4 regions of the Bacillus sp. AP8 genome follow, and region 2 is predicted to be linked to each of the others. Evidence: predicted binding sites of a transcription regulator. Region 2 holds the regulator's gene; each other region holds the start of a gene.

What was found. The regulator Rex, encoded in region 2, represses fermentation and respiration genes when NADH is low (regulators of the CRP and FNR family bind a similar motif). The targets are predictions, from matches to a motif close to TTGTGAAATATTTCACAA.
Region 1: a site for Rex is predicted at 1,949-1,966, ahead of adhE (bifunctional acetaldehyde-CoA/alcohol dehydrogenase). Genes of this name have one in related genera too.
Region 3: a site for Rex is predicted at 2,622-2,639, ahead of qoxA (cytochrome aa3 quinol oxidase subunit II). Genes of this name have one in related genera too.
Region 4: a site for Rex is predicted at 3,565-3,582, ahead of BN349_RS16645 (L-lactate dehydrogenase). Genes of this name have one in related genera too.

Annotation. Positions count from the first base shown of each region.
Region 1 is NZ_CAPG01000034.1:15,981-21,315, forward strand. It holds gene adhE (bifunctional acetaldehyde-CoA/alcohol dehydrogenase) at 1-1,902, opposite strand, end outside; gene BN349_RS08160 (hypothetical protein) at 2,011-2,238, opposite strand; gene BN349_RS08170 (phosphotransferase enzyme family protein) at 2,511-3,512, opposite strand; gene trhA (PAQR family membrane homeostasis protein TrhA) at 3,764-4,414, opposite strand; gene BN349_RS08180 (LCP family protein) at 4,793-5,335, opposite strand, start outside.
Region 2 is NZ_CAPG01000092.1:3,306-8,640, reverse strand. It holds gene groES (co-chaperone GroES) at 1-139, opposite strand, end outside; gene BN349_RS21780 (CPBP family intramembrane glutamic endopeptidase) at 468-1,208, shown strand; gene BN349_RS21775 (YdiK family protein) at 1,205-1,414, shown strand; gene BN349_RS21770 (redox-sensing transcriptional repressor Rex) at 1,542-2,222, opposite strand; gene BN349_RS21765 (ABC-F family ATP-binding cassette domain-containing protein) at 2,816-4,744, shown strand; gene tsaD (tRNA (adenosine(37)-N6)-threonylcarbamoyltransferase complex transferase subunit TsaD) at 5,124-5,335, opposite strand, start outside.
Region 3 is NZ_CAPG01000038.1:205,087-210,421, forward strand. It holds gene BN349_RS11765 (B12-binding domain-containing radical SAM protein) at 690-2,411, shown strand; gene qoxA (cytochrome aa3 quinol oxidase subunit II) at 2,905-3,816, shown strand; gene qoxB (cytochrome aa3 quinol oxidase subunit I) at 3,879-5,335, shown strand, end outside.
Region 4 is NZ_CAPG01000070.1:12,241-17,575, forward strand. It holds gene BN349_RS16625 (thiol-disulfide oxidoreductase DCC family protein) at 1-295, shown strand, start outside; gene motB (flagellar motor protein MotB) at 753-1,523, opposite strand; gene motA (flagellar motor stator protein MotA) at 1,516-2,307, opposite strand; gene BN349_RS16645 (L-lactate dehydrogenase) at 2,544-3,494, opposite strand; gene BN349_RS16650 (C40 family peptidase) at 3,895-4,353, shown strand; gene pflB (formate C-acetyltransferase) at 4,776-5,335, shown strand, end outside.

The DNA.
Region 1 (5,335 bases), on a different contig from region 2:
AGCTAATGGATATTTTACATTGTTTTCTTTATCTGTAATAACTGAGAAGCTTGTAACTTCTGATCCAGTACCAGATGTTGTTGGGATGGCTACAAATTGTGCATGTTTTCCTAAGCTTGGATATTTAAATACACGCTTACGAATATCTAAGAATTTTTGTTTTAAGCCATGGAATGATACTTCAGGGTGCTCATAGAATAGCCACATTCCTTTTGCAGCATCCATCGCCGAACCACCACCAAGTGTAATAATAACATCTGGCTTAAAGGTCTTCATCATTTCCGCGCCTTTCATTACTGTTTCAATTGATGGATCTGGCTCTACATCAGAGAAGATCTCACAATGAACGTAATCTGGACGTTTTCTTAAATAGTATAGAATACGATCTACGTAGCCTAATTTAACCATACCTTCATCTGTTACAATAAATGCTTTTGAGATATTTGGCATTTTTGCTAAATACTGAATAGCGTTTTTTTCGAAATAAATTTTTGGTGGAATTTTAAACCATTGCATATTCACAGTTCTCTTCGCCATCTTTTTAATATTTAATAAGTGTACTGTTGACACGTTTTGACTTACTGAGTTATTACCGTATGAACCACATCCAAGTGTTAATGAAGGCATATACGCATTGTATATATCTCCAATTGCCCCTTGTGATGATGGAGCATTAACGATTATACGGCAAGCTTTCATTCGTAAACCATATTTTTCAATCACTTCTTGATTCTCTGAATGGATAACTGCTGAATGACCAAGTCCACCGAACTCTAACATTTCTTCAGCTAGTCGGATGCCTTGTTCAGTACTGTTTGATTGGAAACATGCTAATACTGGAGATAGTTTTTCTCTTGAAAGTGGTTCTTGTGGTCCAACCGATTTGCATTCAGCTATTAAGATTTTTGTATCTTCAGGTACAGTTACACCAGCCATTTTAGCGATAACATATGCTGGTTTACCAACGATATCAGGGTTTACTGCACATTTATTTTCATCGATTACTAATTTTTCAACTTTTTTCTTTTCTTCTGCAGTCAAGAAATGACAACCATGATAGATTAATTCATTTTTTGCCTCTTGGTATATTTCTTTATCAATAATAACAGCTTGCTCTGAAGCACAAATCATACCGTTATCAAACGTTTTAGAAAGGATTAAATCATTTACGGCACGTTTGATATTTGCAGTTTTTTCAAAATAACAAGGAACGTTACCAGGTCCTACACCTAAAGCTGGTTTACCAGTACTATAAGCAGAACGAACCATTCCTGCTCCACCTGTTGCTAATACAAGGGCTACATCTTTATGATTCATTAATAGTTTAGTAGCTTCAATAGATGGTGCATCTATCCATTGTATGCAATCTTCAGGAGCTCCTGCTTTTACAGCTGCATCAAGTAAGATTTTAGCAGCAGCACTACTTGATTTTTGTGCTGAAGGATGGAATGCGAAAATAATTGGATTTCTAGTTTTAATAGCTATTATTGCTTTAAACATAGTAGTAGATGTTGGATTCGTTACTGGCGTAACACCAGCAATTACACCAACAGGTTCTGCAATTTCATATACTTCATCTTGTTTGCTTTCATTAATAATTCCAACCGTTTTATCATATTTCACATTATGATATACATATTCTGTTGCAAACATATTTTTAATAATTTTATCTTCATAAACTCCACGACCAGTTTCTTCAACAGCCATTTTAGCTAATTGCATATGCTGATCTAAACCAGCTAAAGCCATTTCTTTTACAATGTTATTAATTTGTTCTTGATCATAGTCCATGAATTGTTTTAGGGCTTTTTGTCCTTTGGCTGCTAATTCATCTATCATTCTTTGAACATTATTTTCTTCTTTTACAGGGTTAGATGGAACTGCTTTTACTACTTCTTTCATAATGGCCTTCCTCCTAATAAATAACATTTTTTATGAACTAAAAAGTTTGTGAAATGTTGAGCATATTGTGTTTAAAATATAACTAGCTTTTCGCTAGCAAAACACAAATTACTCACAAACTGGATTACGCGGAATTTTTGTTATCGAAATATCACTAATCATTCTTGCATTTTCTTTTACTATACAAACAAAGTTTGTAGTCCAGATAATTGAAGGAAATTCAGCTCCTTCATCGAATCTCATTGCTTCAAATTCATCACCTGTTAATTCTTCGATATCTTCTCTTGTGTAGGTTTTCATGTCTGTTGTAAATGGCTTCCATTCACATACCATCATAAAAATCACTCCTTCTTCTCTTGTGAAGCTTCTCTCTCTCTACAAAAATTATTATATACGGTTTTTGTGTGTAAAACTTTGTGAAATATTGAACAATCTTTGTCATTTTCGTAAAATTCAATCCTTTATTAACCAATTACAGAAATTTCACCTAATTTTTTTCTACTCCATTCAATTATTAGCATTTATTATAGATAACTTATCATTATTTAATCTAATAAAGAAGACATAAAGGATAGGTTATATATCTCCTTCCCTTTATGTCTTCTTCTTTATATTTCACTCCAATTTACATTAACAATTGAGACTTCATTATCTACTCGATGTTTTACTGATTGATAAAGTCTTGCTTCACTATCACTCAGATTATCTAAATCAAATTTTTTAAGCATAACTGAAAGTAAAGTGATATCTCTTAATTTTAGAAAAAGAGGTATTGTTTTAAGGTCGTCCTGAGTAATAAAGTGATTTTTTCTATAGCCTTCTAGGAAATACTTCATAAAATAATAAGCAAAGTCTTGCTCTCCATCTTTAAACTGAAAACTTCGGGATAACACTGTATAGTATAAAGGAATTGCTATATCACTTGCAAACCAGTGGTATGAGCAATCATCAAAATCAAAAATATACAAATCCCCTTGATCATACGTAAAATTTCCTGAATGTAAATCAGAGTGAATTAATCCATAATTTTCACTGTTCTTTTTTAATTTACAAAGACTTTTTACGATAGATTGACCATAACGAATTGTTTGGTCTTTGACTTTATATTGATGTAAATCAAGAAGCTCCTCTTCGTACCATTCTAATCTTTTTCCTACATGAATTGAGGGTTTATAAGTAGTTGTAATACTATGCATTTCACCAATTACTTCTCCCCATTTAACGATTAAATCAGAATTTTCCATAATCATGTTGACTTCCACTCTTACTCCTGGAAGTTTTTCATAGCAACATACATAAAATTCACTTCCATCAAGTGCCAAGACACTTTCAAGATAACGATCATTTATAGAACGATAATGTTCATATACATTCACTCTATTGCTTTTCAAATAGGATACCCAGTCTATTTCAGATAATATTTGTTGTCTATTACGATGAGAGCTGTGAGTATAACGAAGAATCACTGCTTGATTATCCTTCATACCTTCAAATATATAACTTTCAAATTCACCTAGTTTTTTTAATGATGCTATATCTACTGAGAACTGATTTAACCCAAAATGTATAATTTCATCTGAAAAAAGCGCTTGAACAGCTGCCTCCATCATACACCTACTTTCCTAAGATTTCTTATTCACATATTCATATATTAAAGTATATCTATATTAAAGACTAATTTCTAAAAGTTTATAGTTTTATATTATTTTGTTGCGTATATAAGTCGATTGGAGCGGAATTCAACCCAAGCTGTCATCACTACTTGTTCAGAAGCAACAAATAGTGATAACAGCTTAATAAAAAAACTGTTCACTAAGAACAGTTTTCTATGTTGATATTCATAACAGTTAATGGAGTTAATTTATATTCTAATAGGTGTCACATAGAATAAAACGGCGAAAAAGTGAGAAATTGAGCCTGCTAATACAAACAAGTGCCAAATCGCATGGTGAAATAAAAATCCTCTCCATACATAGAAAATAGCACCAACTGTATACAATATACCACCAGTTACTAATAGGACAATTCCTGCAGTTGGTAAAGTAGCAGTTAGTGGCTCCCAAGCAATAACGATCAACCAGCCCATCACAACATACAGCACGGTTGACATAAACATAAATTTTTTAACAAAGAACGATTTAAATACTACGCCAGCAATCGCAATTGCCCAAACTATACTTAATAACGTCCAACCCAAAGGTCCATTTAGAACAACTAACATAAATGGTGTATACGTTCCTGCGATAAACAGATAAATCGCTGAATGATCAAAAATTTCAAATATATCTTTTGCCTTACCTTCTGGGAAGCTGTGGACTAAGGTTGAACAAAGATAAAGTAATAACATCGTTGCACCATAGATAGAAAATGATACAACATGCCAGGCAGTTCCATTTTTCACAGCGAAAATAATTAAAAACACTAAAGCCGTAATGCTTAGAAGGACACCAATACCATGTGTTATTGCATTAACAAGTTCTTCTTTTTTGGTGTATACATGCGTTTCTTTCAAATGTATCCCTCCCTAAAGTAATTCTCTTATACCATATTATACATTACTTTATGAAATTTGTTGACAGCATATACAGTAAATTATATTTGAAGAACTTTTGAACATCGACTTGTTTCGCCGTATGGCTCCTTTTGAATGTTATTTAAAACATTGTATGATAGATAAATTTATCAATGAATGAGATTGTTTCAAAAGGAACGGTGTCGGTTTTCTTTTATATTGAATACTTTAATTCCTTTACTTTGCGTACTGTCTAGCTCCAGTGCTTAGCCCCTTGAGGTCATACATAAGAGAAGCTATCTAGAAGGAAAAAACACCTTCAAGATAGCTTCTCTTAGACTGGACTATAGGCTACAGAAAGGATTAGTTTCTGTTTACTTATTTACTAACTGGTTTTGGTAGGGTGAAGAAATTACTGAGTGCTTCAATGTTTTTCTGGCTATCCATTTGTAACACAGCACCCGCATGTTCATATGTTTTGTTCTCAAAGCTATTTTCAATTGGAATCGTCATTGTTTCAATACTGTCAATTTGATGTAATAATACCGTCGAAACTAATGAAAGTGTTTCCGTCATACTTAAATCACTATCTACATACTTTAATGAACCTTCTACCAGTTTAGGCAAAGTAGCAAAATTTTCAACTGATGTCATTTCTTCTGTTAATTGTTCCTTTATTTTAACCATCACTTCTTGTTGCCTTTTTACTCGTCCAAAATCACTTTCTTGATCATGGCGAAATCTTACGTAATTTAATAATTCATCACCATGTAAACGATGTTTCCCTTCGTCATATGGAAGGTTCATATCTGCAATCATTTCCTTTGTAACAATCACTTCAATACCTTCTGGAACGAGGGTATCAATAACATGAGTAAATCCTTTAAAATCAATGGTTACTACATGATCAATTGTTATTCC
Region 2 (5,335 bases):
CATTTCCAGCACCTACTGCTACAATTTTACCTTCTTGAGGTTTTTCCTTTGCAGTATCTGGTAATACGATACCACTTGCAGTTTTTTCTTCTGATTGAACTAGTTCAATAATAACGCGATCACCTAATGGTTTTAACAAGAAAAACACCCTCCTCAATAACAATTCATAAAATTTTTCTATTATTAGCACTCAACTATATTGAGTGCTAACACAATTAATATAATAAATAAATTCGCACTATTTTTCAAGTATTTGTCTTTAAAAAAAATCCCTTCCCTTCAACAGATTCCAACAATATTCTTCCTAAGTGATCTAAACCTTCTACAGTATGCTACAAATTACTCTCTTTTATAATAAAATTTTGCAAAAAGAAAATTTTATAGAATTTGAAAAAAGGAATGGTTTGTAACCTTTCATCAAAAAGAAGTACAATAATAGATATGTAACTTCAAAAGGAGATAATAGTGTGAAAAAAGAATATTGGTATGTCATCATGGTGTATATTGCCATGCAATTATCCGGTATTATTGGTGCTCCTCTCTTTAAATATATTGGTCTTGCAATGGGAGCTTCTGAAAATACGATAAATATCTATGCTACTGCCTATTGGTCTATATTTAGCTTTATCGTAGCTTTAATTATTACACTGATTTTAATGAGAAAGGATTTTGGTTCAGCTAGTTGGATAAGAAATGAACCTCCTGCACCAGTGGGTATGTCCATTCTTTGGGCTATAGCGGGAATTTTTCTAGCTTTCTTCGCTCAAACTATTGCAGCAAATATAGAAAGATTAATTGGAATCGAAGTAGGCTCCGAAAATACTCAAACCCTTGTAAATGTGATTTCTTCTGTTCCATCATTTGCTATAATAACTTCTATAGTTGGACCAATACTAGAAGAATTGATATTTAGAAAAATTATTTTTGGTTCTCTTTATAAAAAAATGAATTTTATATTAGCCGCATTAATTAGTTCGATCATATTTGGTTTAGCACATCTAGAATTTGAGCATATCATTCTATACACCGCTATGGGATTCACCTTTGCATTCCTATACGTTAAAACAAAACGAATTATAGTACCGATTTTTGCTCATGTCATGATGAACACTACAGTTGTTATTGTGCAGCTAATGTTCCAAGATCAAATAGAAGATATGATGAAACAAGTCGAACAAGTGCAAAGCTTTATTGGAGGATTACTATGAGACGTCAGTCACCCTTAACTTCAGGTATCATTTACATCATACTTGGAATCATTTTTACTGCTCTGGCTATTAATTATGTATCAGCCGATGGATGGAATGTATTATCATTCCTAATAGTATTTTTAGCAACCATTGATTTCGGATCTGGAATCCGTTTAGTAATGCTACATTTCCGGTTAAAGAGAATGCAAAAAAAGAAACCTTAAATAATGGCATCTATACTCTGATTACTCATTATAAGCTTATATGATTTTATAAAACATCATATAAGCTTGAAATGAAGAAGAGGTTATCTAAAGATAAATGATATATTACCTTCAGATAACCTCTTTTCTATTCCTGTTCTTGATGCTCTAATTCGATGTCATGTATATCTTCTATTGGGTAGTGCTTTAAGAAATATACAAGCGATTGTAATTCTACCGCTAAATCAATATGATGGACACGAATAGAAAGTGGAACATTTAATCTTGCTGGTGTAAAGTTTAAGATTCCTTTTACATTAGCACCAACTAAACGATCCGTGATAGGTTGTGCTACAGGAGCTGGGACGGTTAGGATTGCAACCGTTACTCCTTCTTTTTGTAGAATCTCTTCCATTTCATCCATGTCAAAAATGGTAACGTCACCTATTTTTGTACCGATTTTTTCCTTATCAACATCAAAAGCCATTTCAATCTTCGTATTATTGTTTTTCAAAAAATTATAATGCAAAAAAGCAGTCCCTAAATTTCCTACCCCAATTAATGCGACTTTCGTTAATTCATCTTGATCAAGTGTCTTTCTAAAAAAAGATAATAAATAATTTACGTTATAACCGTAACCTTTTTTACCTAACGCTCCAAAATAAGAAAAATCTCTACGAATTGTAGCGGAATCTACTTTTACAGCTTCACTTAGTTCAGCTGATGAAACACGTTGCTTTCCTGACGAATGTAAATTTTTCAAAAAACGATAATACAAAGGTAATCTCTTTGCTGTTGCTTGAGGAATTTTTATGTTTTCCTGTGGCATAATCTGCTCCCCCCATTATAATTGCTCTTAAAGTTCAATAAATTATCTATAATAATCAGGGCTTGAATTTCTTACTATTCCTACTCGAAAATATTTAATTCAATAATTATACCTTTATCTTGTCATATGCACATAATGTAATTATTGCAAAAACAGTTGTAAACGCTTCCACAGTAATAATGTTCGAAACATTTAAAATTAATAATTGCGCAAAATATAATATAATTATGAACTTTCTATGCCTTTTTGATTTCATTAAGTATAACAGAATGGATGAATAAGTATGGATTAAGCAATCCTCTTATTAACATTCCATTTCATAGAAAGAACATCCCCTTTTTCAGGTGTAACAAAGCTTTTGTCTACCAATGGCTTTGTTACCCGTTTAACTGGTCTCTTTTATCCCAATCTTAACTTTACCAATCCAACTGATTAAGTTACTTCTCCCATCTATTACCCCCTTTACATTGATGATACACTATTTTCACAATTTTGTGCCACAGTTTGTACTGTTTTTCACAATTTATATTCCTTTAATTGCTCCAATAGTGTGTTTCGTATACACTATCAGTAAGACAACTGAGGTGAATAATATGATTGTGTTACAAGTAAATAAATTATCGAAATATTATGGAGCTGAGCAAATCCTTTCTGATATAAAGCTAGAAGTACAAAAAAGGGATCGTATAGGTCTAGTAGGAAGAAATGGTGCCGGAAAATCAACCTTGTTAAAAATCATTGCTGATCAAATGTCCTATGATGATGGAGAAATAATAAAGCCAAAGGATTTATCTTTAGGTTATCTAGCACAGAATACGGGTTTACATTCTGAGCGCTCCATTTGGGATGAAATGTTAACCGTATATACACCATTAATTCAACTTGAACAGCAATTACGATCACTAGAACATCAAATGACATTACCAGAGACGTATAACAACGATGAAAAATATCAAAAAGTTTTAAAAGACTATGATGAGCTGCAAATTTCTTTTAAAGAAAAAGGAGGATATCAATACGAAGCAGATATCCGATCTGTTTTACATGGTCTTCAATTTCAGCAGTTCGATTATGCAACCCCCATTTCTTCGTTAAGTGGCGGACAACGAACAAGATTAGCTTTAGGGAAACTATTGCTCTCACAACCAGACCTTCTCATCCTTGATGAACCTACCAATCATTTAGATATTGAAACATTAACTTGGCTAGAACAATACTTACAAAATTACAAGGGTGCAGTACTAATCGTATCCCATGACCGTTATTTTATGGATAAGGTCGTTTCTGTCATTTATGAATTATCTAGACATACGATTAAAAAGTATCATGGAAATTATAGCTATTATCTTGAACGCAAGGCAGAAGACTACCAACGAGAAATGAAGCAGTTTGAAAAACAGCAAGAGGAAATTGCTAAATTAAATGATTTTATCCAAAAAAATATCGCTAGAGCAACTACTACTAAAAGAGCTCAAAGCAGGCGCAAGCAATTAGACAGGATGGAAATAATGGACCGTCCTCAAGGTGATGAAAAATCCGCCTCTTTCTCATTTAAAGTCAATAAACCTACAGGACATATCGTCTCAACTATCTCTGATGTAAGTATCGGCTTTAATGATCAGGCCATTTCTAAACACATTAATATAGCCATAACAAAAGGCGATAGTATTGCATTAGTAGGACCAAATGGTGTTGGAAAAACAACGTTATTAAAAACTATTATTGGTCGACTTCAAGCTATTAATGGACAAATTTCCTTTGGCTCAAATATTGAAATTGGCTATTATGATCAAGAGCAAGCCAATTTATCTTCTAATAAAAAAGTATTAAATGAACTTTGGGATGAATACCCATTAACAAATGAAAAAGATATTAGAACTGTCCTTGGAAACTTCTTATTCTCTGGAGACGACGTATTAAAGCCTGTTTCTGCACTAAGTGGTGGAGAAAAAGCACGTCTTGCACTAGCTAAGCTAATGATGCAGGGAGCTAATTTCTTAATACTGGACGAGCCTACTAACCATCTAGATTTAGATAGTAAAATTATCTTAGAAAATGCATTAGTGGATTTTCCAGGAACTATTCTTTTTGTTTCACATGATCGATATTTCATTAATCGCATAGCTTCAAAAGTCATTGAATTATCCACAAATGGAAGTGAAGAATTCCTAGGAGACTACAATTACTATCTTCAAAAGAAGGAAGAACAAGCTGAGCTTGAGTTACTAGAACAAAGTACATCAGCTACTCCTACAAAGGCTAACGATGAAAAAGCAAGCTATCAGATGGATAAGGAAACAAAAAAACGTCAGCGTCAAATAAAAAGAAGAATTGAAGAAATTGAAAGTCAGATAGAGAAGCTAGAGGTAATCATTTCTCAGCAACATGAACTTCTTTGTGATCCTGATATATATCAAGATCATGAAAAAGTAGTTCAAATTAATGATGTTATTCATGAATCAAATACCGAATTAGAAAAATTAATGGAAGAATGGTCTGATTTAGAAGCTGAACAAATCTAAGATTCTCTGTTCCATCCACATATCCAGAGGTAATACTCTGGATTTTTCTTTTGTTTTCAGAATTCTGTGGATAAATAAAAATTCACAACCTCTTTTTGTGAATAAACTGAATTTTTTGTTGATAACTAATGCATTTTTTGTGGATTATGTGGAAAACTTATGAACATCCCACTATTATCGGCTTTATATTGTGGATAAAAAAGTGTATAAGTTATTAAGTCTGTGGATTTCTGATAAACTAAAAAAATGAGCTTACTGTTATCTTTGTGAAAATCCCTCAATCTATCTTTCACTTTACTTATTTTCCTATTTTTCTTGTGAACAAATAAATGAAGGAAGGTGTGCCAAACATAAAATTTTGGCACACCTTCCTCTTCTGTTATCTTTCAAGATCAAGTCCTGGATTTGCATTTAGGTCATATCCAGATCTATGTCCTTTTTCAAACATGACACTTCCAATAGCAGCAATCATTGCTGCATTATCCGTACATAAAGATAATGGTGGTATCACTAATTCAACTGAAGGAATGTTATCAAAAGTTTTTTGTAACTCTGAACGAAGCCCTTTATTGGCTGCTACACCACCAGCTA
Region 3 (5,335 bases), on a different contig from region 2:
TAGGTAATTACTCACACAAAAAGAATGCTTCTAGAAATAAGACAATATAGCATCATTCTTATGATGTATTTCATAAAAATGAATTATGAAGTATGTATATTCGGAAAAAATTAATATATTTTTAAGAATTTTTGTTCTATTAAGCGAAGTCTTTGGTTTGTTTTAATACTAGAGGTATGAAAAGTCGTCATTTCCGTTGATTATTCGAGGTGTTAAACATTTTGTAGTTAGTAACTGTATAAATTTTCACTCATGATAGGTTTATTAAACTTACAAAAATATACAATATTTATTCGACATTTATATTTTGATTATTACAATTTATTACTTTTTTGTAAATATATTTTACTATATTTTCCTTTTATTTCGTCAACCAAAATTACTTTTTAAATAAGTAAAAATACCTAAGTATTTACATTTTATCGAAATAGAGTATAATAAGATATTTTCTTTAATGCTATACTTCCATTTTCTTGCTTATTATTGCTAAGTTTCACCTATTCCTTTATAAAAGTCGCAGTGAAATAAATTTCATATAAAAGACACATATTATTTTTACTACTCTATTTCAATATGCTCCATCTTTCTTTCCACATTCTAATATCCTTTATTGTTTCATAATATAGGTTTCAGACTATACTATGATAAAATACTATCGAGTTCGCCACAGAAAGGAGTCTACCTATAATATGAAAATTATCGCCGCAACATTGAATGCCAAATATATTCATACTAGCTTGTCAATACGATACCTTAAGGCATATGCTGCTCCTGAATACGATGTAGAAATAGCTGAATATACAATCAAAGATCCTATTATTAATATCGTAACTGATTTATATAATAAAAAACCTGATGTCATCGGTTTTAGTTGTTATATTTGGAATATTGAAGAAACGATAAAAGTTGTTCACCTATTAAAGAAAATCGATCCAAATATCAAAATTATATTTGGAGGTCCTGAAGTCTCTTACGATGTAGAAGAATGGATAGAAAAAATTCCAACGGTAGACTATTTCGTAATAGGTGAAGGTGAAAAGATATTTAAACAGCTATTAACCTACTTGAATGGAAATGAAAATATTTCAAATATTAACGGAATTGCGTATATGGAAAACGGCAAAAAAATAATGAAGCTTCCAAATGAAAAACTTAACTTAAAAGAAATTCCATCTCCTTATCGTTTTTCCGAAGACCTTGCAAGCTTATCTAAACGAGTAGTGTATATCGAGACGAGTAGAGGATGTCCATTCAATTGTCAATTTTGCTTATCCTCTATTGAAGTTGGAGTAAGATATTTTGATCGAGAAACAATTAAAGAAGATATACGCTTCTTAATGAAAAATGGAGCCAAAACGATCAAATTTGTTGATCGTACATTTAATATAAGCCGCAGCTATGCTATGGAAATGTTTCAATTTTTGATTGACGAGCACTTACCCGGTAATGTATTCCAATTTGAGATTACTGCGGATATTATGAGACCAGAGGTTATTCAATTTTTAAATGACAATGCTCCAGCTGGATTATTCCGTTTTGAAATTGGCGTACAATCAACGAATGACTATACAAATGAGCTAGTAAAAAGAAAACAAAATTTTGAAAAACTAACTCGAACAGTAACCATGGTTAAAGAAGGTGGTAAAATTGATCAGCATCTTGATTTAATTGCTGGTTTACCTGAAGAAAATTATGATTCCTTTAAGAAAACCTTTAATGATGTTTTTGCTTTACAGCCAGAAGAGCTACAATTAGGCTTTCTTAAAATGCTGAGAGGAACAGGTCTTAGAATTCAAAGTAAAGAATATGGATATATTTTTAGTGACTATGCGCCTTATGAAATTGTCGCTAATAAGGTTTTATCATTTGAAGATATCATTAGAATTAAACAAGTAGAAGACGTATTAGAAAAATATTGGAATGACCATCGTATGGATAAAACCATTCATTATTTAACTGGTAAGGTCTTCCCTACACCATTCGACTTTTTTCAGGACTTCGGCTCATTTTGGGAAGAAAAAGGCTGGTCAAAAATAGGTCATCAACTTGAAGATCTATTTAGAAGATTACAACTTTTTCTTAAAGAGCTTCATATTGAAGAAAATAATCGAATCATTGATCTGATGAAATATGATTATTTAGCAAGTCAAAAGTATAAACCAAGAAGCACCTGGTGGGAGCCTATCTTAACAAAAGAAGAAAAAGCGCAAATTTATAAGAAGATTTTTGAATCTCCAGACGTACTTGGAACTGAATTTATGAGTCTTCATTTAAGTGAAAGAGATTTGTACAAGCATACTATGTTAGAAAAAATTTCAACAAAGACTGACGAAAATAACACAAATTCCTTTTTACTTGCATATTTCAGTCCAACAGGAGATGGTAGTAAGGTATTTTCTGCTAATATTTAAAATTCAAAAAGCTGTCACAAGTTAAATGAGATAGTATTTTAGAACCATTATCCTTTTCAGCATTTTCACTCTAATCCACCATCCGAAACCTTGTTAAACTATTGTTTTAACAAGGTTTTTTATACAAAAATTCAAAATAAACATTTTATTCTGATAAAATAAACGCACTTCTTTATAACTATTAAATTAACATTTTTAACCTATTTTCTCTTATTAACCTTTTCACAATGTAAATAAAATCAACTAATATTTCCCAATTATACCCTTCGTAAAATTGTCACAAATTCTAATTGTTTGTAATTTCTTAATGAAGTTAATATAGTTTAATTTGGGGTATGAGTATAGAGAAACATTATACCTAAATAGTTACAACATCGATCAACAATGTTTAGTTATGATCATTAACAATGAACAGATCTATATTGTAGCTATTGCATTCTCTAAATGGGGAATTCATTATTGAATAATTATTACTTAAGAAAGGGGTACAAGCATGAAAACGAAATTGGCACTCATCACTTCTTTTCTCTTAGCAACTGTCTTACTTTCTGGTTGTGAGAGAGCTGTGGTATTCAGACCTAATGGTCCAGTTTCCGAAATGTTGTCTAAAACCATCAACACTTCGGCAATAATCCTATTCGCAATATTAGCGATTGTCTGTGCATTATTCGCCTTTATGTTAATTAAGTACAGAGCTTCAAAACAACCAAAGGATTACGAGCCTCCACATATGGAAGGTAGTAAAGCATTAGAAATTACGTGGACTGCAATTCCAATCGTAATCGTAATTTTTCTTTCTGTTATTACAGTTAAAACAACATATCAGCATGAAGGTACACCAAAGGGTTATGAAAATGACAAACCATTGGTTATTTACGCAGCATCTTCAGATTGGAAATGGCATTTTAGCTATCCTGAAGAAGGAATTGAAACAGTTAACTATGTGAATATGCCAATAGACCGTCCAGTAGAATTCCGTATCTACTCTTTTGGTCCAATTTCAAGTTTATGGATTCCACAACTTGGTGGACAAAAATACGGAATGAGTGACATGGTTACCAAAGTAACTTATGTTGCAGAAACTCCGATGTCAATGGAAGGTAAAAACTCTAGCTTTACAGGTAAAGGTTTTGCAAAAATGCATTTCGAAGCATTATCTATGACAGCTAAAGATTTTGACCAATGGGTTCAAGATGTAAAAGAGAATGAACCTAAACTTACAGAAAAGAAATTTAATAAATTACTAGATACAGACTTTGTCGGTAGACAATCTTATTCTTCTACTCACTTAGATTTTAGCCCTCCTCCAGAAGGAAGAAATTCATCACATAATCATGGTGATAGTGAAGATACTGATATGCCTGAAGATATGGACATGGATTCACAAGATCATTCAGAACATTAAAATGATTGTTTCATATCAAAAGTATCACCAAAATACAGCTTTTAAGAAAGGAGCTACTCAAAGTGAATGTGAAATGGGAAGATTATTTTCTTTTTTTACACGGTGATCCATTTATTATCGCAGCAACGATTAGTATTGTAATTGGCGGTATAGCAGTAGTTGCTGGACTCACCTATTTTAAAAAATGGCGCTGGTTGAAAGATGAATGGCTTACAACCGTCGATCATAAACGAATCGGCATTATGTACATTTTTGTTGCATTAATTATGTTGTTCCGTGGTGGAGTAGATGCAATAATGATGAGAGCTCAAACAGCAATTCCTGAAAATGGACTGTTAGATCCTCAACATTATAATGAAATTTTTACAACACACGGCTTAGTTATGATTATCTTTATGGCAATGCCATTCGTTATCGGACTAATGAATATCGTTATTCCTTTACAAATTGGTGCACGTGACGTTGCATTTCCATATTTAAATGCTGTAAGCTTCTGGCTATTCGTTGCTGGATGTATATTATTAAATGTTTCATTTATTTTCGGTGGATCTCCTGATGCTGGATGGACTTCTTATTTCCCACTAGCAAGTGAGCAGTTCAGTCCGACAGTAGGAACAAACTATTATAGTTTATCACTGCAAATTTCTGGTCTTGGTACGATGATAACCGGTGTTAACTTTATCACTACAATCCTTAAAATGCGTGCACCTGGTATGACATTAATGAAAATGCCAATGTTTACATGGTCTATTTTAATTACATGTATCATTATCCTTTTCGCTTTCCCTGTTCTAACAGTTGCATTAGCTATGATGATGTTTGACCGTTTATTTGGAACTCAATTCTTTACAATGACTGATGGCGGTATGGATATGCTTTGGGCCAACCTTTTCTGGGTATGGGGTCACCCTGAAGTTTATATCGTTATCTTGCCTGCATTCGGTATTTTCAGTGAAGTTATTTCAACTTTCGCTAGAAAAAACCTGTATGGTTATAAATCGATGGTTATTAGTATGGTTGCCATTTCACTTCTATCATTCACTGTATGGGTTCACCATTTCTATACAATGGGTCAAGGAGCACTGGTTAACTCATTCTTCTCGATTACAACAATGTTAATCGCAGTACCTACCGGTGTAAAAATCTTTAACTGGTTAGCAACACTTTATAAAGGTAAGATTGAAATTACGACGCCAATGCTATACTCATTAGCCTTCATTCCGATCTTCACACTTGGAGGAATAACTGGAGTTGCATTAGCAATGGCAAGTGCAGATTATCAATATCATAATACGCTATTCTTAGTAGCTCATTTCCATTATGTATTGATTCCTGGTACAGTATTCGCTGTTTTAGCTGGTATGTACTACTGGTGGCCATTATTGTTTGGTTTCAAACTGAACGAAAAACTTGGAAAAACTGCATTTTGGTTTATCGCCATTTTCTTCAACGTAACATTCTTACCATTATTCTTCTTAGGATTAAATGGTGCAACACGTCGTATGAGTACTTACTCAGC
Region 4 (5,335 bases), on a different contig from region 2:
ATCTTTACAAAGTGAAATAGGTCAAAATTTATTAAAGACATATTTATTGCCAACAGATTGTAATAGCTTTGTACTAATAGAAAATAATCAAGCTTACACGGAATCGCTGGCAGCAATAAGAGTTTGTCGACATCTAGATGGTTGGTGGAAGGTCTTCGTTATTGGAATCGTTATCCCAGCTCCAATTCGCAACTTTTTCTATAAAACACTCGCCAAATACCGTTATAAATGGTGGGGGCAGTCATCATCTTGCATGTTTCCAACAAATGATTTAAAAAGAAGATTTCTTTCCTAAAACTCCTCCCATTTCAATGTTAGTTCAATAGAAAAACAAGATATTTGTCGAACGAATTTATGAACTTTTCGTTACAAAAATATGTATTTTTTGTTAATTTTACAATATAATAGAAATATCAAAGAGGACTACTCTTTAGGTAATTTCAGGAGGAATGGATATGACATTTCTTCACATTTTAAACTATTCAATCCCAATTGTATGTATGATTGGATTGGGCCTTTGGATAGATCGCTTATGTAAGTCAGAAGAGGTAGAAGATGCAAATGAGTAACCCTTTATGACATTATTCATGTCATTTAAGTTCACCTTATAATTCCCCATTATTATGCCATGGCCATAGAGTCATGGTATTTTTTTGTCCATACCTATTCTTCAATTCGTTAACCCTAAAAAAGGATAAAGGCATTTCAAAAGTGATTAAAAATCATATTTGAAATGCCCTTATCCCTATATACTACTTATTTAATTCTGTTCTTGGAGAAATTAGTATTTCAACACGCCTATTTTTGGCTCTACCTTCTTTTGTATCATTAGGAGCAATAGGTTTAAATTCACCAAAGCCCTTCGCACTAAACCATTCAGGATCTAAATCCTTATTTTCAAGTAATATTTTCATAAAATTGACTGCACGCATAACACTTAAATCCCAATTAGAAGAAAATTTGGATGTTGAAATTGGAACATTATCTGTATGTCCACTAATGATGATACTTCTCGGTGGGTCCATCACTATTAAATCTGCAATTTCATGAGCAAATTGTTTATCAACTTCTCTTACATCTGCACTACCAGATTCGAATAATACATTGTCCCGAATAGAAACTAACAAACCTTCACCAGTTAAAGTAGTAGACAATTTATCTGACATATCATTCTTTTTAATATATTGGTTCACTCTATTTTGTAACTCAGATAATTCTTTTTTATCCTTTTCTCCAAGATTATTTTCTTTATTTTTGTCACCTATTAAATAACCTTCTTTATCACTTTTTGTTGAATGGTCACCAGATTCCATCGGACTAGTAAATTCCATGACACCCGTGCCACCTACGAAAACATCGTTAAACGCACGAGATAATTTTTGAAATTTATTTGCGTCAATCGAACTCATGGAAAAAAGAACAACAAATAGTGCTAATAGTAGCGTTAATATATCTGCATATGGAAGTAGCCATGATTCGCTCATATGCTCCTCATGTTTTTTCTTCTTTTTCCTTCTAGCCATTACGCTTCACTTCGCCTTCTAACCATTTTTTTCGATCTCCGGCTGGCAAATACGAAGTAAGTTTTTGCTCTATCGTTCTTGGTGCCTCTCCTTCTATAATTGATAAGATTCCTTCAATCATCATATTTTTTATATGAACTTCTCTTAAAGATTTACGTCTTAACTTATTCGCAAATGGGTGCCATAACACATATCCTGTAAAAATCCCTAATAATGTAGCTACAAAGGCAGCAGATATCGCAAGACTAAGTTCATCTGAGTCTCCCATATTAGATAGAGCTGAAATCAAACCTACAACCGCTCCCAATACTCCAAGAGTTGGGGCATAAGTTCCTGCTTGTGAGAAAATGGCTGCAGCTGATTGATGTCTTTCTTCCATAGCCTCTATTTCTTCTGATAATATATCTCTTATGTAATCCGCACTTTGACCTTCAACGGCTAAATTTAAACCATTTTTTAAGAAAGGATCATCAACTTGTTCTGAAATTCCTTCAAGTGCTAATAAACCTTCTTTTCTAGCAATAACAGCCCATTCAGAAAATGTACTAATCAATTCTTCTGGGGATACTAGTTTTTTTTCTGTAAAAATAATCTTAAATAAAGCTGGTAATTTTTTTAATTCACTAGCAGGGAATGCAATTGTAATAACCGCTATTGTTCCTACTAAAATAATTAGTATTGCTGCTGGATTTATTAGTGCTGATAGATGAACACCTTTTAATACCATCCCAACACCAATAGCAAGAATACCTAATATCACACCAATTATTGATGTCTTATCCATTTACCTCACCCGACTCTTTATAATTTCTTTTCTACATATCATATCGGTAGAAATGTTAAATAAATGAGAGGTTTTAATAAAATTTCTTTGTCTTACAAATATTTATAGTATTTTTTCCAAAAAATAGTTCTTTCGTATTCGTAAAAAACGACTATCTCTTTATTGCTTAAAATTTAAAAAACAGACTACCTAAATCTAAGTAATCTGTTTTCTTAAATGAGGCAAGAATCGTTTTATTAATAACCGATAGATGCCATATATTCTTTTAATATTTTATTTGATTGATCAAATTTAGCCTTTTCCTCATCTGTTAAATTCAGCTCAACCACTTCTTGTACCCCTTGTCGTGTTAAAATAACTGGAACTCCAGTGGCGATATTATCATACCCATACTCCCCATCAAGTATTGTCGATACGGCAATAATTTTATGATCATCATTAAAAATAGAACGAGTTATAGATGCTAGCGCACAACCTATACCATAATATGTTGTTCCTTTTCGGTTTAAGATTTCAAAGCCTGCTTTTCGAACTTGATCAATAATTTCATCTAAATCAAGATGACCTAGCATTTCTTTATGCTCCTCTAAAATTTGCATAAATGGCTTTCCACCAATCGTTAAATGTGACCATGCAACAAATTGAGAATCACCATGCTCTCCTAATGTATATCCGTTGATACTTCTTGGATCAACTTTAATATGCTGTGATAGAATAGATTTCAAACGAGAGGAATCTAATGATGTACCTGTTCCAAGAACCTGATTACGAGGGAGTCCAGATTCTTTCCACACTTGATATGTAATAATGTCGACAGGGTTAGAAGCCACTAAAAAGATACCATCAAATCCGCTTTTCATAACCCCTTCTACGACAGATTTAGCAATTTTTGAACTTAGCTCTAAAGTATCTAAACGTGTTTGACCTGGCTTAGGTGGGCCTCCTGCTGTAATGATGACAATGTCCATATCCTTACAATCTTTATAATCTCCGACGGATACTTTTGTACGTGAAGTAGTAAAATCTACACAGTGTTGTAAATCCATTGCTTCACCTAATGCTCTCTCTTTATTAATATCTATAAGAACTAACTCATCACAAATGTTTTGGTTAACTAAAGAATAACCTGCGCTTGCTCCTACAAAACCAGTACCTACTATTGCTACTTTTCTCGTTGAATATTTCATTTCATACCGCCTCTACATAGAATCTTCATTTGGATGTTTCATTAATTACAATACTTTCTGATTATTCAATATGTGAAATAATGATCAATAATCATCTACAAACATTAATTATATTGACCTATTTTCCTCATGTAAACCGTTCGTTTTAATCTGCTAAAAATTACACGATTTTTATATTTTCCTGTTAATTAGCCTTATTATTTCACTAATAACAGGACAAATCATCAAGATTTAATAAAATTCCCCTATCCTACTATCGAAATAAGACTATTTATATGACTTCATGTCACATCATGTAATATTTCTGTAATAAAACTTAATAGGTTTGTAAATATAATTGACAGATTTTTTTGTTATATTATTTCTAGAGCAAGATAATCTAGTAACCTTGGGGGCTTTTATGAAGAAAATAATAGTTTCATCAGTTTTAGCTTTGTCTTTGATTTCTACCTTTTTATTACCAAACTATACAGAAGCAGCATCTACTACAACAGTTGAACAAAATAAGGTCATAAATACCGGGAAAAAATTCATAGGAACTAAATATCGATTTGGTGGAACTACTCCAAGTGGCTTTGATTGCTCTGGATTTGTTGGCTATACATATAGTAAAGCAATTGGCAAAAAACTACCACGTTCAACTAGCGAACTCTATCAAACAGGTAAAGCCGTTAGTAAATCTAATCTTCAAGTTGGAGATCTTGTATTCTTCACTACATATAAAAAAGGCGCTTCACATACAGGAATTTACGTAGGTAATAATAAATTTATTCACTCCTCTTCTTCTAAAGGAGTAACAATTGATTCCTTATCAAATTCTTACTGGAAGCCAAAATACATCGGCGCAAAAAGAATTTAATGATTGATTCATATAAAAAGAACCATCTTCATATATTGAAGATGGTTCTTTTTTGCTTCTATACTTATTACTGTTATACCATAGATATTTATAATTTTTACTTTTTTATAATACAGACCATTAATATTTGTAATACAGTAAAGATAAACACCAGAAAAAAAGCACAATTTAAAATATTTTCCTTTGTAACACAACCTGGAAATATTAATATGTATATCTAATAATTGTTAAATGTAAGCACTAACAAAAGGGTTTTTCACTATAAAATGTGGAAAAACCCCTCTCTCAAGCTCAATAATTCACAAATAGTTCATAAATCCCAAAGTTCAAATACACATTAAGAGTGTATTCTATATTTAGAAACTGTTATATAAACATTTTAATATCTGTTTAATATATAAAGATGGAAGGTGGAATTCACTATGGAACAATGGAAAAACTTTAATTCTGGAATTTGGAATAAAGAAGTTAATGTACGTGATTTCATAATTAATAACATAACTGTATATGATAAAGACGATTCATTTTTAGCAGGTCCTACAGAAGCAACTACAAAGCTTTGGGCTCAAGTAATGGATTTAAATAAAAAAGAACGTGAAGCAGGTGGGGTTTTAGATTTAGATTCTAAAGTCGTTTCTACTATTACTTCTCACGGTCCTGGATACTTAAACAAAGAGTTAGAAACAGTTGTAGGTTTCCAAACTGATGCACCATTCAAACGTTCATTACAACCATTCGGCGGAATTCGTATGGCTGAGCAAGCTGCTGAATCTTACGGCTTCCACGTAGATGAAGAAGTAAAAGAAATTTTCACAAAATATCGTAAAACTCACAACCAAGGTGTATTCGATGCATACACTGATGAAATGAAATTAGCTCGTAAAGCTGGTATCATCACTGGTCTTCCAGATGCTTATGGTCGTGGACGTATTATTGGTGACTACCGTCGTGTAGCTTTATACGGTGTAGACTTCTTAATCAA